Regions from separate parts of the Enterobacter huaxiensis genome, predicted to be linked through region 1. Evidence: predicted binding sites of a transcription regulator. Region 1 holds the regulator's gene; each other region holds the start of a gene.
What was found. The regulator PurR, encoded in region 1, represses purine synthesis genes. The targets are predictions, from matches to a motif close to CANGCAAACGTTTGCNTG.
Positions count from the first base shown of each region.

Region 2: the regulator PurR is predicted to act here: its motif matches at 3,723-3,740, upstream of purE (5-(carboxyamino)imidazole ribonucleotide mutase).
Region 3: the regulator PurR is predicted to act here: its motif matches at 3,443-3,460, upstream of purH (bifunctional phosphoribosylaminoimidazolecarboxamide formyltransferase/IMP cyclohydrolase).

Region 1 covers NZ_CP043342.1:2,750,095-2,755,456, reverse strand. The annotation lists gene punC (purine nucleoside transporter PunC) at 64-1,263, opposite strand; gene punR (DNA-binding transcriptional activator PunR) at 1,378-2,301, shown strand; gene purR (HTH-type transcriptional repressor PurR) at 2,307-3,332, opposite strand; gene cydH (cytochrome bd-I oxidase subunit CydH) at 3,630-3,719, shown strand; gene D5067_RS13130 (MFS transporter) at 3,883-5,049, shown strand; gene sodB (superoxide dismutase [Fe]) at 5,087-5,362, opposite strand, start outside.
Region 2 covers NZ_CP043342.1:3,611,077-3,616,438, reverse strand. The annotation lists gene D5067_RS17310 (porin) at 1-798, shown strand, start outside; gene mnmH (tRNA 2-selenouridine(34) synthase MnmH) at 923-1,993, opposite strand; gene purK (5-(carboxyamino)imidazole ribonucleotide synthase) at 2,079-3,146, opposite strand; gene purE (5-(carboxyamino)imidazole ribonucleotide mutase) at 3,143-3,652, opposite strand; gene D5067_RS17290 (hypothetical protein) at 3,816-4,001, opposite strand; gene D5067_RS17285 (YdgH/BhsA/McbA-like domain containing protein) at 4,070-4,279, opposite strand; gene lpxH (UDP-2,3-diacylglucosamine diphosphatase) at 4,432-5,154, opposite strand; gene ppiB (peptidylprolyl isomerase B) at 5,158-5,362, opposite strand, start outside.
Region 3 covers NZ_CP043342.1:4,580,713-4,586,074, reverse strand. The annotation lists gene D5067_RS21850 (DUF1481 domain-containing protein) at 1-344, shown strand, start outside; gene purD (phosphoribosylamine--glycine ligase) at 438-1,730, opposite strand; gene purH (bifunctional phosphoribosylaminoimidazolecarboxamide formyltransferase/IMP cyclohydrolase) at 1,746-3,335, opposite strand; rRNA gene D5067_RS21835 (16S ribosomal RNA) at 3,896-5,362, shown strand, end outside.

The DNA of each region.
Region 1 (5,362 bases):
GGTGATTCAATAGAAAATTCTTAGCAACCTAATCACTGGAATGTAACATAATTTCCGGCGCGACTATGCGTGTGACGCTTCTGCCCGCGCGCGGTCATTCTCCTCGCGCTGCGCGGAAGACTGCATGCAATAGCCGATGGCCGCCAGCGCAACGGTAACCAGCATCACGCTGGTGGTGGTCAGCAGCGGGGTGGCAATCAGCGCAGAGACCACGAGGCTTGCCAGGAAGCACAGGCCAAGCTGCAGGGTATTCTGCAGCGCCGCAGCGCGGCCGGTCGCCTGCGGGAACGGACGTAGCGCCTGAGCGACCACGATAGGGTAAATCGCACCGTTAGCAATCGCCATCACGCAGAATGGAATCAAAATTTCTACCAGACCGGCCCCTGGAATAAACCCAACCGCCCAGGTCCCGATCACGCTGAGCGCGTACAGCACCAGCAGCCATGGCAGCATCTGCTGGCCTTCCCATTTTTGCAGCGCCGCACGGCAGCCGTAGCCGCCCACCAGAAACGCGATGGTCTGCGGGACGTAGCTCAGGCCGATAGCCGCAGGGCTGTAGCCCATATCGTGCAGGATGAACGGTGAACCGGTCAGCCAGGCGAAGAAGCTCGCAGAGCACGCGGCGTAGATCAGCACGTTACCGCGATAGGCTTTGGCCTGCAGTAAGGACGTAAAGGTGATCGGCTTCGCGTCAGGATGCGCCGCTTTTTTATGCGCAGGCTTAAGAAAGAACGCAGGCAGCATCAGCACAAGGGTGATAGCGAACAGCGTCGCGAAGATCGCCTGCCAGTCGAAATGCGCGAGGATCCAGCTGCCCAGCAGCGGAGCAAGGGCGGGTGAAAGGCCGACCAGCGGCATAATGGTGGCGAAAATACGGTTTGTGCGGGAGGCCGGATAGTAATCGGTCACCAGCGCCTGCCAGGTCACGGCGGCGGCACAGACGCCGACAGCCTGAATGAAGCGCAACACCAGCAGCCAGGTGGCATCCCGAACCCACAGCATGCCCAGACAGCCGACGGCAAAAATAGCCAGACCGAGGAGGAGCACCGGTTTACGACCAAAGCGGTCAGAGAGCGGTCCCCAGAGCAGCTGCGCGATGGCGAAGCCCGCGAGGAACAGGCTCAGGCTGGCGCTGATGGCGGCGGCAGGGGTTTGCAAATCTTCCTGCATTGCGGCGAACGCGGGCAGATACATATCGGTCGCTAAAAAGCCCAGCACGCTTAGGCCGCCGAGCCAGACTAAAAATCCTTTCCTGGGTTGCATTATTTTATTCTCCTGAGGAGGCAGGTGTACGTTGGCCGAGAGTGTAGGGAGTGCAAAGCGGCTTGTGAAACGCTAATATTTGGTAAGTGCATTCAAATTTTTTGCAGGCAGAAAATGTGGTCAGATTATTCTCTTGAAGTTGTGGACGCCGTTGCGCGTAACGGCAGTTTTACCGGCGCCGCGCAGGAGCTGCACCGCGTCCCGTCGGCCATCAGCTACACCGTGCGTCAGCTGGAGGAGTGGCTGGCGGTTCCGCTCTTTGAACGGCGTCATCGCGACGTCGAGTTAACGCCTGCCGGGGCCTGGTTTTTGAAAGAAGGGCGGTCTGTTATCAAAAAAATGCAGATCACCCGCGAGCAGTGTCAGCAGATCGCTAACGGCTGGCGAGGGCATCTCTCCATCGCTGTAGATAACATTGTTAAGCCTGAGCGCACCCGGCAAATGATTGTTGATTTCTATCGCCATTTCTCAGACGTTGAGCTGCGCGTCTCCCAGGAGGTGTTCAACGGCGTCTGGGACGCGCTGGCAGACGGCAGGGCGGAGATGGCCATCGGCGCGACGCAGGCGATCCCCGTGGGCGGACGTTACGCGTTTCGCGATATGGGCATGCTGAGCTGGAAATGCGTTGTCGCAAGCGATCACCCGCTGGCGGCCATGGAAGGGCCGCTCAGCGACGACACGTTGCGCAACTGGCCGTCGCTGGTGCTGGAAGATACGTCGCGTTCGCTGCCCAAGCGCATTACCTGGCTGCTGGACAACCAGCGCCGCGTCGTGGCGCCTGACTGGGAATCCTCGGCTACGTGCCTTTCTGCGGGGCTATGCGTCGCGATGGTGCCGGTTCACTTTGCGCGACCGCGCATTGACGCCGGAGAGTGGGTTGCCCTGACGCTGGAAAATCCGTTCCCGGATGCGGCCTGCTGTCTGACCTGGCAGCAAAATGACGTTTCGCCGGCCATGGCCTGGCTTCTGGACTACCTGGGTGACAGTGAAACGTTGAACAGGGAGTGGTTACGGGAGCCAGATAAACTGGCCCCGTAAAGCCATTAACGACGGTAGTCGCGGAAAGGACCGTCCGCGACGGAACGGCGCTCGATGAGGCGCGGGTGGACTTCAATGGACTGAGACTCTTCGCGCTTGCTGACGATCCTGTCCATCAGCATATTAAACGCCGTTTCACCCAGGGAGTCCTTCGGCTGGTGAATGGTGGTCAGCGCCGGGGTGAAGTAGCGCGCGTTGCGCACGTTGTCATACCCGATAACGGAGATGTCCTGCGGCACGCGCAGACCCAGTTCGTCCGCCGCACAGAGTGCGCCCATCGCCATGATGTCGCCGCCGCAGAATACCGCGGTAGGGCGGTGCTGTTGGGAGACGATCTGCTGCATAGCGCGGTAGCCGGATTCCGGTTCAAAGTCACCCTGAACAATCCAGTTTTCCGGCACGTTGATCAGCGCTTCTTCCATCGCCTTCATAAAGCCGGCCAGACGGCCAGCGCCGGTGTTGCGCTCCAGCGGGCCGGGAATGACGCCTATCTCGCGGTGACCGCGCTCTATCAGATACCGGCCCGCCATATAGCCGCCTTCAAAGGCGTTATCAATGACGGAATCGGTAAAGTCGGCCCGCGCTTCGCCCCAGTCCATCACCACCATCGGGATGTGACGGTACTCTTCCAGCATAGAGAGAACCGACTCCGGGTATTCAGAGCACATGACCAGCAGGCCGTCGACGCGCTTTTGCGCCATCATCGACAGGTAGGCGCGCTGCTTTTCCTGGCTGTTCCAGGCGTTGCCCAGAATCAGGGTGTAACCCTTCTGGAAGCAGTTTTTCTCGACGGCTTCGATGATCTCGGCAAAATAGGCCGCTTCGCTGCTGGTGGCCAGCAGGCCAATCGACTTGGTGTGATTAACTTTCAGGCTTCGCGCAACCGCACTCGGTGAGTAGTGCAGCTCTTTGATCGCGGCCCAGACCGCATTGCGCGTCTCTTCTGCAACAAAGCGGGTTTTGTTAATAACGTGTGATACGGTTGTAGTGGAAACGTTTGCGCGTTTTGCTACGTCTTTTATTGTTGCCATGAAATGTCACTCCAGACCATATCCTAAACTCCTGAAAAACTTGAAGGTAAACGTTTGCCTTCTCTCACCCTTATCACGCAATCTTGAGTTGCGACACGCCGGGAAAACGACACAGGACGTCAGGAGGGGGTCAATGGCCGGTACGCTAATAAATTTAGCGTGGAATTTTGTCCTATCTTGATGAAAAGGGGAAGAGCAAAAGTGGATATCAGTTTAAATCCAGGAAGATTTTTGACGTAAACTGTGTAAAAATGAGCAAGCTCACTTTTCGTAGGGTGATTAAAAGGAGAATAATTGATGAATACCGATCTTAAGTTTTCGCTGACCACCACCATCATCGTGCTGGCTCTGATTGTTGCCGCGGGTCTGACGGCTGTTCTGCACTGATTCAAACGGGGGGAGAGTATTTTCCCTCCGATTTTCCCCGATTGTTACTCCTCCGGCAAAAATCTTTTGCCAAAATGTTAACTTCTCATTTTTTGTGATTGATGTCATGCTTTTGGCTTCTTTGTTCTGTGTCGAGAAATGACACGGCATCCGGAGTTAACCCATGAAAATCAATTTTCCTCTGCTGGCCCTGGCGATTGGCGCTTTTGGGATTGGCACTACTGAATTCTCCCCAATGGGGCTTTTACCCGTCATCGCCAAAGGCGTGGACGTCTCTATTCCGGCTGCCGGTATGCTGATTAGCGCCTACGCGGTTGGCGTGATGGTTGGCGCGCCGTTGATGACGCTGCTGCTCTCGCACCGCGCGCGCCGCAACGCCCTGATTTTCCTGATGGCTATTTTTACGCTAGGCAACGTGCTTTCAGCCCTCGCTCCGGATTACACCACGCTGATGCTCTCCCGTATTCTGACCAGCCTTAACCACGGCGCTTTCTTCGGTCTGGGCTCGGTGGTTGCGGCAAGCGTGGTGCCGAAGCACAAGCAGGCCAGCGCGGTTGCCACCATGTTTATGGGGCTGACCATCGCCAACATTGGCGGTGTGCCTGCTGCAACCTGGCTGGGTGAAGCGATCGGCTGGCGTATGTCCTTCCTCGCGACCGCGGCGCTGGGCATTGTCGCGATGGTGGCACTGTTCTTCTCCCTGCCAAAAGGCAGCGCAGGCGAACGCCCTGACGTGCGTAAAGAGCTGTCGGTGCTGGTGCGCCCGCAGGTGCTCTCCGCACTGCTGACCACCGTTCTCGGCGCAGGGGCGATGTTTACGCTCTACACCTATATTTCCCCGGTGCTGCACGATATTACTCACGCGACGCCGATCTTTATTACCGCGATGCTGGTGCTCATTGGCGTGGGCTTCTCCATCGGCAACTATCTGGGCGGCAAGCTGGCCGACCGTTCGGTGAGCGGAACGCTGAAAGGCTTTTTAACCCTGCTGATCGTCATCATGATTGCCATTCCGTGGCTGGCGCGTAACGAATTCGGTGCGGCCATCGCGATGGTTGTTTGGGGGGCGGCTACCTTTGCCGTCGTACCACCGCTGCAGATGCGTGTGATGCGCGTGGCCCACGAGGCGCCAGGGCTTTCGTCTTCCGTAAACATCGGAGCATTCAACCTTGGCAATGCGCTGGGCGCAGCAGCGGGCGGAGCGGTAATTTCGGCTGGTCTGGGATACAGCTTTGTGCCGGTGATGGGGGCAATCATTGCCGCGCTCGGTTTGCTGCTGGTGCTGATGTCAGGTCGTAAGCAGCCAGAAACGGTATGCACAGCGGAATAAATAAAAACGCAGAAGGGCGAACCCTTCTGCGTGTCTCTTATGCGGCGAAGTTCTTCGCCACAAACTCCCAGTTAGCCAGCGCCCAGAAGTGCTCCAGATAGTTAGGTCGCGCGTTGCGGTAGTCGATGTAGTAGGCGTGTTCCCACACGTCCACGGTCATCAGCGGCGTTGCGCGAGTGGTCAGCGGCGTACCCGCGTTAGACGTTGATACGATAGCCAGTTTGCCATCTTCCTCTTTGACCAGCCATGTCCAGCCGGAACCGAAGTTTTTGATTGCTGCGTCAGTAAATCTCGCTTTGAAATCAGCGAAGCT
Region 2 (5,362 bases), 860 kb from region 1:
CACGACACGTCTCGTCGTATGCTGTACACCGGTCTGAAGAGCGACACCTGGGGTACGCTGACCTTCGGTCAACAGAACAGCGTTTACTATGATGTGGTTGGCGCGAAAACCGATATCTGGGACTACGACATGATCGGCCAGGCACCGGGCAACGGCATCAACGGCGACTACGACGGTTCTTATCGTTCACGCCAGATGCTGAAGTACAAGAAAACCGTTGGCGATGCAGACATCTATGCATCCTACCTGTTTGAAGACAGCGAATACCTGCCGGGTAACGGCCTGCGTTACAAGCGTAAAGGCGGCGGCTCGCTGGGTCTGGATTATCACCTGACCACCGATCTGACCTGGGGCGCAGCGTGGAACTACACCCGCGCGGACATGCGTAACCCGGACAACGGCGACAGCAAAACCTACGACCAGAACATTCTCGGTACCGCGCTGAGCTGGACGCCGGACAACTGGACCTTCTCCGCCGGCGGCGGCTGGTATCAGAACTTCATGACCACCAAAAAAGTGTCGGTTAACGACTACTTCGCCGGTGACGCATGGGGTATTGAATACTTTGCGGGCTACAAGTTCCCAATCGGTCAGTATGCGGTTAAATCCATCCAGCCTTACTTCATGGGTGACCGTATTCAGTACGTGAACGGCCGTAACTACCAGCGCATCGACAACGGTGTGGGTATCAGCTTCCAGCTGGATTACGGTTTCCGCGTGGATTACGAACACGTGTTCACCTCCAGCACCGACAACCTGGGCGACATGAACCTGGTGCGTCTGCGTTACGACTTCTAAGCCGTCTTGTAGGGTGCGGCCTGATGCCTTCACCCTAACCCTCTCCCACGGGAGAGGGAACAAACATTAAAAACGGCAACCCTAGTTGCCGTTTTGCTTTTACCTCGCCACCCGGCTTTATTTTTCAGCGATCAAGCCACTCAGCAATTTCTGCGTACGTACCGCGATACACAATCTTTTCCGCCTTTTTCTCCAGCTGATAGCCGTACATTGGGTCGTAATAGTCCTTCAAAAGCGGCGCAAGCCAGCTGAAGTGCGCGTCCGTGCTGCCAGAGCGTTGCTGTTCCAGCAGCGCGGAATCTAACAGCGCGGTGAATTCCGCATACCGCTGCAGCCCCAGACGGCGGCGAATGGCGAACAGGCCGTGATGCAGGTACTCGCTGTACTCCTTCCAGCCCGCCTCTTCACCGTACGCAGCAGAAAAATCCGTCCACATATGATCGAAATACTCTTCGCGCAGGCGTTCAAGGCGGACGTCAAACGGGTCTTCAACGACAACGATAGGGGCGTCAACCATGCGGTCGCGCAGGCACTCCGGCAGGTGGTTGGAGCCAATCATCCGGCCCTCGTCTTCCAGCACCCAGCGTGCGGCATCTTTTTTCAGTAGCTCAACCGCAAGGTGATTTTCAAAGCTGGCCTGGGAAAGCTGCGGCGTGAGCGTGCGGCCAAACGACGAACCGCGATGGTGCGCCAGCCCTTCCAGATCGACACCCTGCGCGTGCTGCTTCACCAGCAGGGTTTTGCCGTTTCCGGTACAGCCACCGATAAGCACCATCGGCTTTTGCGACTGCTCAACTGTTGCCTGTATCGCCGCCTGACGCAGGGCCTTATAGCCGCCGCGGATCAGCGGGTAGTCGATGCCCGCCTCTTTGAGCCACGCCTGCGAGATATGCGAACGCTGGCCGCCGCGCGCGCAGCAGAGATAGCCCTCCGGGTGCGCAAGGCTCGCTTCGCGCCAGGCGTTGATACGCGCTTCACGCGTCTCGCCGTTCACCAGGCTATGGCCGAGCGCAAGCGCCGCGTCGGGCCCCTGGCGCTTATAGCAGGTGCCGACGGCGGCACGCTCGTCATCGTTCATCAAGGGCAGGTTGAGCGCGGCGGGCATCGCGCCCTGTGCAAATTCGATCGGCGCGCGAACGTCGATTAAAGGGGTACCGGACGCGAGGATCGCGCGATAGTCCGTTCCATCGTTCATGGTTATTCCAGAAGAAAGCTAAGCAGCAATGGGCGGGGATTTTACGCCGGGGAGGAGGAATATCAACTCCCCGGCGAAGGGAGAGCTATTTCAGCTTTGACTGTGCCCAGACAATGCCGCTCGCGTATTCTGGCGGCAGGAGAGGGGAGATCGCTTCAAGCGTGGCGCTCAGGCGGTCGGTATCCGAATCGTTCAGGTTCAGGTGGCCTACTTTACGCCCCGGACGTACTTCTTTGTCGTACCAGTGCAAATGCACCAGCGGCAGCTTAAGCCAGCTGTAGTTCAGATCGGTGCCGATCAGGTTGATCATCACCGACGGGCTGTTCACCACCGGCTGCGGAAGCGGCAGCTCGGTAATCGCGCGCAGGTGCAGCTCGAACTGGCTGATGGACGCGCCGTTTTGCGTCCAGTGGCCGCTGTTGTGCACGCGCGGCGCTAGCTCGTTAATCAGCAGGCCGGCCGGGGTGATGAAGCACTCCATCGCCATGACGCCGACATAGTCCAGCTCGTGCATAATGGCTGAAAGCATCTCTTCCGCCTGCGCCTGCTGCTCGGCGTTCGCGTGGGGGAAGGCGACGCTGGTGCGCAGGATGCCGTCCTGATGCAGGTTATGGGTCAGAGGGTAAAACACGGTGTGGCCGTCGTGCCCGCGCGCGCCCACCAGCGACACTTCGCCGCTGAAGTTAATGCCCTGCTCAACGATGCACTCGCCGTAGCAGTCGTCCGGCAGCTCGGCGGCGTCATCCGCGCGCAGTCGCCACTGCCCGCGGCCGTCGTAGCCGCCAACGCGACGCTTCACGATGGCCAGTTCGCCCAGCATGGCGAAAACGTCATTCCATTCGCTTTTATCCGACAACAGCTGCCACGGCGCGGTCGCCAGGCCGAGCTTGTCGAACAGCTGCTTTTGCGTCAGACGGTCAGCAATGATCGGGAAAACGTCGCGGTTCACGAAGGCGTTGTGACGGGCCAGCTCGCGGGTCAGCGCGGTTTCCGGCCAGCGTTCGATCTCAGCGGTAATCACGCTCTGATGGAACGGCACGGCTTCCGGCTCGGCGTCCAGCCCGACGGGCCAGACGGAAATGCCCAGCGGTTCACCGGCCTGACGCAGCATCCGGCCTAGCTGACCGTTGCCAAGAACGCAAACCTGCTTCATGCCGCACCCCGCGGGTCCGGGTTATCCAGCACCTCGTCGGTCTGGGCTTTACGCCATTCGGCCAGACGCTGGTGCAGGTCTTTATCGTGAGTCGCCAGGATTTGGGCTGCCAGCAGGGCTGCGTTTGCCGCACCCGCTTTGCCGATCGCCAGCGTGCCGACAGGAATGCCGCGCGGCATCTGGACGATAGAGTAGAGGCTATCCACGCCGCTTAGCGCGGCGCTTTGCACTGGAACACCCAGAACCGGTACCAGCGTTTTGGCGGCAATCATGCCCGGCAGATGTGCTGCGCCGCCCGCACCGGCAATAATCACTTCATAACCATTCTCTTCGGCGCTTTCGGCGAAGCTAAACAGTTTGTCAGGAGTACGGTGCGCGGAGACCACTTCAACGTGGTGCGGAACATTCAGGATTTCAAAGATTTCGGCGGTGAACTGCATGGTAGCCCAGTCGCTTTTGGACCCCATCACGATGGCGACACGCGCCGGATTATTGCGGGAAGACATGCGTCTTAAAACTCCTGTGGTGCGAAACACACTGCTTTCGAGGGCACAGAGAATAGCATGTAATACGGGCAAGGAAAACGGTTGCGCGGTTAAAAGATGAGCCGTTGTGGGCGGGAATGCATAACAAAAAAGACCGCGTAGAGCGGTCTGTTTTGCGCGGATTTTACTGAAGATCCCCTGCGGTCAGGTTCGCTTTGTCGAACGCGTGGCTGACGTCAATATGATTCACCATGCCGGTGTCCCTGTTTGAGCCTGCTTCTGGCATGGAGAAGCGATTCTCCGCTGCCATCGCGCCACTGGACACTAAGGCTGCTAGCAGCAGGGCGCTCACGATGCTGATTTTTTTCATTCTTTGTTCCTTCCTCATCATCTTGTCGCTGTCGCTAGTCTCAGCTGGCGGCACGGCAATCCAGGTTCTTATTTAGTCAGTTCTGCAGTCATGTGTACGCGGTTGTTGAACTGTGCGCTGGTGATTTTGTAAGACGAACCCTGTTCAGCAGCCTGAGCGGCAATTTTTGCTTCTGCACGGTCGAGAGTTGAACCGGTCGCGCTAACGCTCTGGGCGAAAGAACCGAAAGAAACCAGGGAGAGAGCAGCAACTGCAACGAAAGTTTTGATGGTTTTCATGGTCGTATTCCTTAAGTGTTTTGTCTGTAGTAGGGTGTGTTGCCCTGATGTGATAAATAATAGACCGACCATGGAGTGATTAAAATCGAAACAATTTGCCGATATCATTCAATAAAATTGAATGTGTTTGATCATTTAGTGCGGTGGGAGAATCAGAAAGGAAAGGCGATGAGCTCAACGCCTTGCGGCGTGACTTTGACCATCGAGCCCTCAGCGTGCCACGCGCCCAGCACCACGCGGTGGGCGGGTTCGCCGTTGGCCATCAGAGTATGGACATCAGGGCGATGGGTATGCCCGTGGATAAGCCACTGGACGTGATGCTTCTCCATGGCGTTAACGACCGCCTGCGGGTTAACGTCCATAATGGTCATGGATTTGCTGCTGTTGGCGGCTTTGCTGCCCGCGCGCATTTTGGCGGCGATGCGGCTGCGGATAAACAGCGGCAGGGCCAGGAACAGCGTCTGGATCCACGGGGTGTGAACCTTAGCGCGAAAGGCTAGGTAGCCGGTATCGTCGGTGCAGAGCGTGTCGCCGTGCACGATCAGTACCTTGCGGCCATAGAGATCGAGCACCTGCTCTTCAGGCAGCAGCGTCATGCCGCTTTCGCGGGCGTAGCGCTTGCCGAGCAGGAAATCACGGTTGCCGTGAATGAAGTAGCAGGGAACGCCGGAATCCACGAGTGCTTTAATGGCGGCAGCTATTTCACGGTGCAGCGGGTTAGGATCGTCGTCGCCAATCCAGGCTTCAAACAGGTCGCCCAGAATGTACAGCGCGTCGGCGCTTTTCGCTTCACCGCGTAAAAAACGCAGAAAACCGGCGGTGATCGCCGGTTCTTCCGTTTGCAGATGCAGATCCGCAATAAAGAGTGTCGCCACCAATTACTCGCTGACGGTCACGCTTGTAATCACAACGTCTTCTTTAGGAACGTCCTGGTGCATACCGCTGCGGCCAGTAGAGACGGCTTTGATCTTGTCAACCACGTCCATACCTTCAGCCACTTCTGCGAATACGCAGTAGCCCCAACCCTGCAGGCTTTCGCCAGAGAAGTTCAGGAAGTCGTTGTCTGCCACGTTGATGAAGAAC
Region 3 (5,362 bases), 1.8 Mb from region 1:
TGCAACGCGAAGTCAGCGGTCAGAAACAGCAGCTTTCCAGCGATCAAATCGCCCTCTACCGCTACCGCGCCGAACAAATCCGTCAGACCAGCGATGCGCTGCGTCAGGGACGCGTTGTGCTGCGCCAGGGGCGCTGGCATGCCGACAGGTCGGTGACAACCTGTGAAGGAGCGACGGTGAAGCCTGACCTCGAATCCTGGGCCATAGAACACATTGAACGCCGTCAGCGGCATTCATCAGTGGAAGTGAGCGTGGCGTGGCTTGACGCGCCGGAAGGCTCTCAGCTGCTGCTGGTAGCGAACGAAGACTTCTGCACCTGGCAGCCGACAGAGAAGAGTTTCTGAATTCTGTGGATTAAGCCGGATGGCGCTAACGCTTATCCGGCCTACGAACGATCCCCCCTCCCTTTGGGAGAGGGTTAGGGTGAGGGTGTGAAATTACTCCCCCTGCTCACGCGCAATCGCGCGATAGCCAATATCCTGGCGGCTAAAGCTGCCGTTCCAGCGGATATCCGCCATCAGCGCGTAGGCGCGCTTCTGCGCTTCTGCCACGGTATGACCCAGCGCCGTGGCACACAGCACGCGGCCGCCGTTGGTCAGTACGCGATCGTCGTCTGAGAGCGTCGTACCCGCATGGAATACCTTCGCGCCGTCGTTCTCTTCCAGCGGCAGTCCGTGGATCTCATCCCCGGTGCTGTAGTTGCCCGGATAACCGCCCGCAGCAATCACCACGCCCAGAGACGCGCGCTCGTCCCACTCGGAGGTTTTCTCGTCCAGCTTGCCTTCGCAGGCCGCCAGACACAGTTCGACCAGGTCAGACTTCATGCGCAGCATGATGGGCTGCGTTTCAGGGTCACCAAAGCGACAGTTGAATTCGATAACCTTCGGGTTTCCCTGTTTGTCGATCATCAGGCCTGCGTACAGGAAACCGGTATAGGTGTTACCTTCCGCCGCCATCCCTTTCACGGTAGGCCAGATGATGCGGTCCATGGTGCGCTGGTGCACTTCATCCGTCACCACCGGAGCAGGGGAGTAAGCACCCATCCCGCCCGTGTTCGGGCCGGAATCACCGTTACCCACGCGCTTGTGGTCCTGGCTGGTGGCCATCGGCAGAACGTGCTCGCCGTCGACCATCACGATAAAGCTGGCCTCTTCACCGTCGAGGAACTCTTCGATCACGATGCGGTGGCCTGCATCGCCAAAGGCGTTGCCCGCCAGCATATCCTGAACCGCGGCTTCTGCTTCTTCGAGGGTCATCGCGACGATAACGCCTTTACCTGCTGCCAGACCGTCTGCTTTGATAACAATCGGCGCGCCTTTTTCACGTAGGTAGGCCAGGGCTGGCTCCACGTCGGTGAAGTTCTGATATTCCGCCGTCGGGATGTTATGGCGCGCGAGGAAATCTTTGGTGAAGGCCTTGGAGCCTTCCAGCTGCGCGGCGCCTTCCGTTGGCCCGAAGATTGTCAGGCCCGCCGCGCGGAAGGCATCGACGACGCCAATCACCAGCGGCGCTTCCGGGCCGACGATGGTCAGATCGATTTTCTCGCTCTGAGCAAAGCTCAGCAGCGCCGGAATATCGGTCACGCCGATGGCGACGTTCTGCAGAGTCGGTTCCAGGGCGGTCCCGGCGTTGCCCGGCGCCACAAAGACGGTTTTCACCCGCGGAGACTGCGCCGCTTTCCACGCCAGAGCGTGCTCGCGCCCGCCGTTACCAATCACTAATACTTTCATTTTCTGCTCCGGGAATTAATGGCGGAAGTGACGCATGTCGGTGAAGATCATCGCAATGCCGTGCTCGTCGGCGGCGGCAATCACTTCGTCATCGCGGATAGAGCCGCCGGGCTGGATCACGCAGGTGATCCCTACAGCGGCTGCCGCGTCGATACCGTCACGGAACGGGAAGAAGGCGTCAGAAGCCATGGCGGAGCCTTTGACTTCCAGACCTTCATCGCCGGCTTTAATACCCGCGATTTTCGCGGAGTAGACGCGGCTCATCTGGCCAGCACCTATTCCGATGGTCATGTTCTCTTTGGCGTAGACAATGGCGTTGGATTTAACGAACTTCGCGACCTTCCAGCAGAACAGCGCGTCACGCAGCTCCTGTTCGGTCGGCTGTCGTTTGGTTACCACGCGCAGGTCGGCTTCAGTCACCATGCCCAGGTCGCGGTCCTGAACCAGCACGCCGCCGTTCACGCGCTTGAAGTCCAGGCCCGGCACGCGTTCCGCCCACTGGCCGCAAATCAGCACGCGCACGTTCTGTTTCGCCGCGGTGATTTTCAGCGCCTCTTCGGAAGCGGATGGCGCGATGATCACTTCAACGAACTGGCGGGAGATGATGGCCTGAGCCGTTTCAGCATCCAGCTCGCGGTTGAAGGCGATAATGCCGCCGAACGCGGAGGTTGGGTCGGTTTTGTAGGCGCGATCGTAGGCATCAAGGATAGAGCTGCTAACCGCAACACCGCATGGGTTGGCGTGCTTGACGATAACGCAGGCCGGCTCGCTGAACTCTTTCACGCATTCCAGCGCGGCGTCAGTGTCGGCAATGTTGTTATAGGAGAGCGCCTTGCCCTGAACCTGCTGAGCGGTGGCAACAGAGGCTTCTTTTACCTCTTCTTCTATATAGAAGGCAGCCTGCTGGTGGCTGTTCTCGCCGTAGCGCATATCCTGCTTCTTAATGAAGTTCAGGTTTAGGGTGCGCGGGAAGCGGCCGGAAGGATCTTTGCTTTCACCATGGTAGGCAGGTACCAGGCTACCGAAGTAGTTGGCGATCATGCTGTCGTACGCGGCGGTGTGTTCGAAGGCTTTGATGGCGAGGTCGAAACGCGTTGCAAGCGTCAGTGACCCTTCGTTGGCATCCATCTCGTTAATAATGGTGTCGTAATCGCTGCTCTTCACCACGATAGCCACATCTTTATGGTTCTTGGCTGCGGAGCGCACCATGGTCGGGCCGCCGATGTCGATATTCTCAACTGCATCTTCCAGAGAACAGCCTTCGCGGGCAACGGTCTGTGCGAATGGGTAGAGATTAACGACAACCATATCGATTGGGGCGATATCATGCTGTTCCATAATACCGTCGTCCTGGCCGCGGCGACCAAGAATGCCGCCGTGCACTTTCGGGTGCAGGGTTTTGACGCGTCCATCCATCATTTCCGGGAAACCGGTGTAATCGGACACTTCGGTTACCGGCAGACCTTTCTCTGCTAACAGGCGAGCGGTACCGCCTGTGGAAAGCAGCTCTACGCCACGTGCAGAAAGTGCCTGAGCGAATTCGACGATACCGGCTTTATCAGAAACACTGAGCAGAGCGCGGCGGACTGGACGACGTTGTTGCATGGTAAATCCCCTGGATTTCACGATTACAGAGAGCGTTAGATGAATTTTCCTGCGAAAAACTCATCTAACACACCTGACGGGGCATCCTTATTAAGCGCGAGCATTTTAACGAAAACGTTTGCGCAACGCTCGCACATTTTCACTTTTTCGTATCATTGTGGATAAGTCTGTGTGTAAAAAGGTATAAGGCGGGGTTTTGCTGTGGAATGCAGCAGTCAGTCATTTTTCTGTCATTTAGCGGTTGCGGCCTGCCGAGAACTCCCTATAATGCGCCTCCATCGACACGGAACATGTGAATCACTTCACAAACAGCCGGGTCGGTTGAAGAGAAAAAATCCTGAAATAACGGGTTGACTCTGAAAGAGGAAAGCGTAATATACGCCACCTCGCAACGGTGAGCGAAAGCCGCGTTGCACTGCTCTTTAACAATTTATCAGACAATCTGTGTGGGCACTCAAAGTGACATGGATTCTTAATGTCTTCGGACAATAAATGAATACCAAGTCTCTGAGTGAACATACGTAATTCATTACGAAGTTTAATTCACGAGCATCAAACTTAAATTGAAGAGTTTGATCATGGCTCAGATTGAACGCTGGCGGCAGGCCTAACACATGCAAGTCGAGCGGTAGCACAGGGAGCTTGCTCCTGGGTGACGAGCGGCGGACGGGTGAGTAATGTCTGGGAAACTGCCTGATGGAGGGGGATAACTACTGGAAACGGTAGCTAATACCGCATAACGTCGCAAGACCAAAGAGGGGGACCTTCGGGCCTCTTGCCATCAGATGTGCCCAGATGGGATTAGCTAGTAGGTGGGGTAACGGCTCACCTAGGCGACGATCCCTAGCTGGTCTGAGAGGATGACCAGCCACACTGGAACTGAGACACGGTCCAGACTCCTACGGGAGGCAGCAGTGGGGAATATTGCACAATGGGCGCAAGCCTGATGCAGCCATGCCGCGTGTATGAAGAAGGCCTTCGGGTTGTAAAGTACTTTCAGCGGGGAGGAAGGCGATAAGGTTAATAACCTTGTCGATTGACGTTACCCGCAGAAGAAGCACCGGCTAACTCCGTGCCAGCAGCCGCGGTAATACGGAGGGTGCAAGCGTTAATCGGAATTACTGGGCGTAAAGCGCACGCAGGCGGTCTGTCAAGTCGGATGTGAAATCCCCGGGCTCAACCTGGGAACTGCATTCGAAACTGGCAGGCTAGAGTCTTGTAGAGGGGGGTAGAATTCCAGGTGTAGCGGTGAAATGCGTAGAGATCTGGAGGAATACCGGTGGCGAAGGCGGCCCCCTGGACAAAGACTGACGCTCAGGTGCGAAAGCGTGGGGAGCAAACAGGATTAGATACCCTGGTAGTCCACGCCGTAAACGATGTCGACTTGGAGGTTGTTCCCTTGAGGAGTGGCTTCCGGAGCTAACGCGTTAAGTCGACCGCCTGGGGAGTACGGCCGCAAGGTTAAAACTCAAATGAATTGACGGGGGCCCGCACAAGCGGTGGAGCATGTGGTTTAATTCGATGCAACGCGAAGAACCTTACCTACTCTTGACATCCAGAGAACTTTCCAGAGATGGATTGGTGCCTTCGGGAACTCTGAGACAGGTGCTGCATGGCTGTCGTCAGCTCGTGTTGTGAAATGTTGGGTTAAGTCCCGCAACGAGCGCAACCCTTATCCTTTGTTGCCAGCGGTTCGGCCGGGAACTCAAAGGAGACTGCCAGTGATAAACTGGAGGAAGGTGGGGATGACGTCAAGTCATCATGGCCCTTACGAGTAGGGCTACACACGTGCTACAATGGCGCATACAAAGAGAAGCGACCTCGCGAGAGCAAGCGGACCTCATAAAGTGCGTCGTAGTCCGGATTGGAGTCTGCAACTCGACTCCATGAAGTCGGAATCGCTAGTAATCGTAGATCAGAATGCTACGGTGAATACGTTCCCGGGCCTTGTACACACCGCCCGTCACACCATGGGAGTGGGTTGCAAAAGAAGTAGGTAGCTTAACCTTCGGGAGGGCGCTTACCAC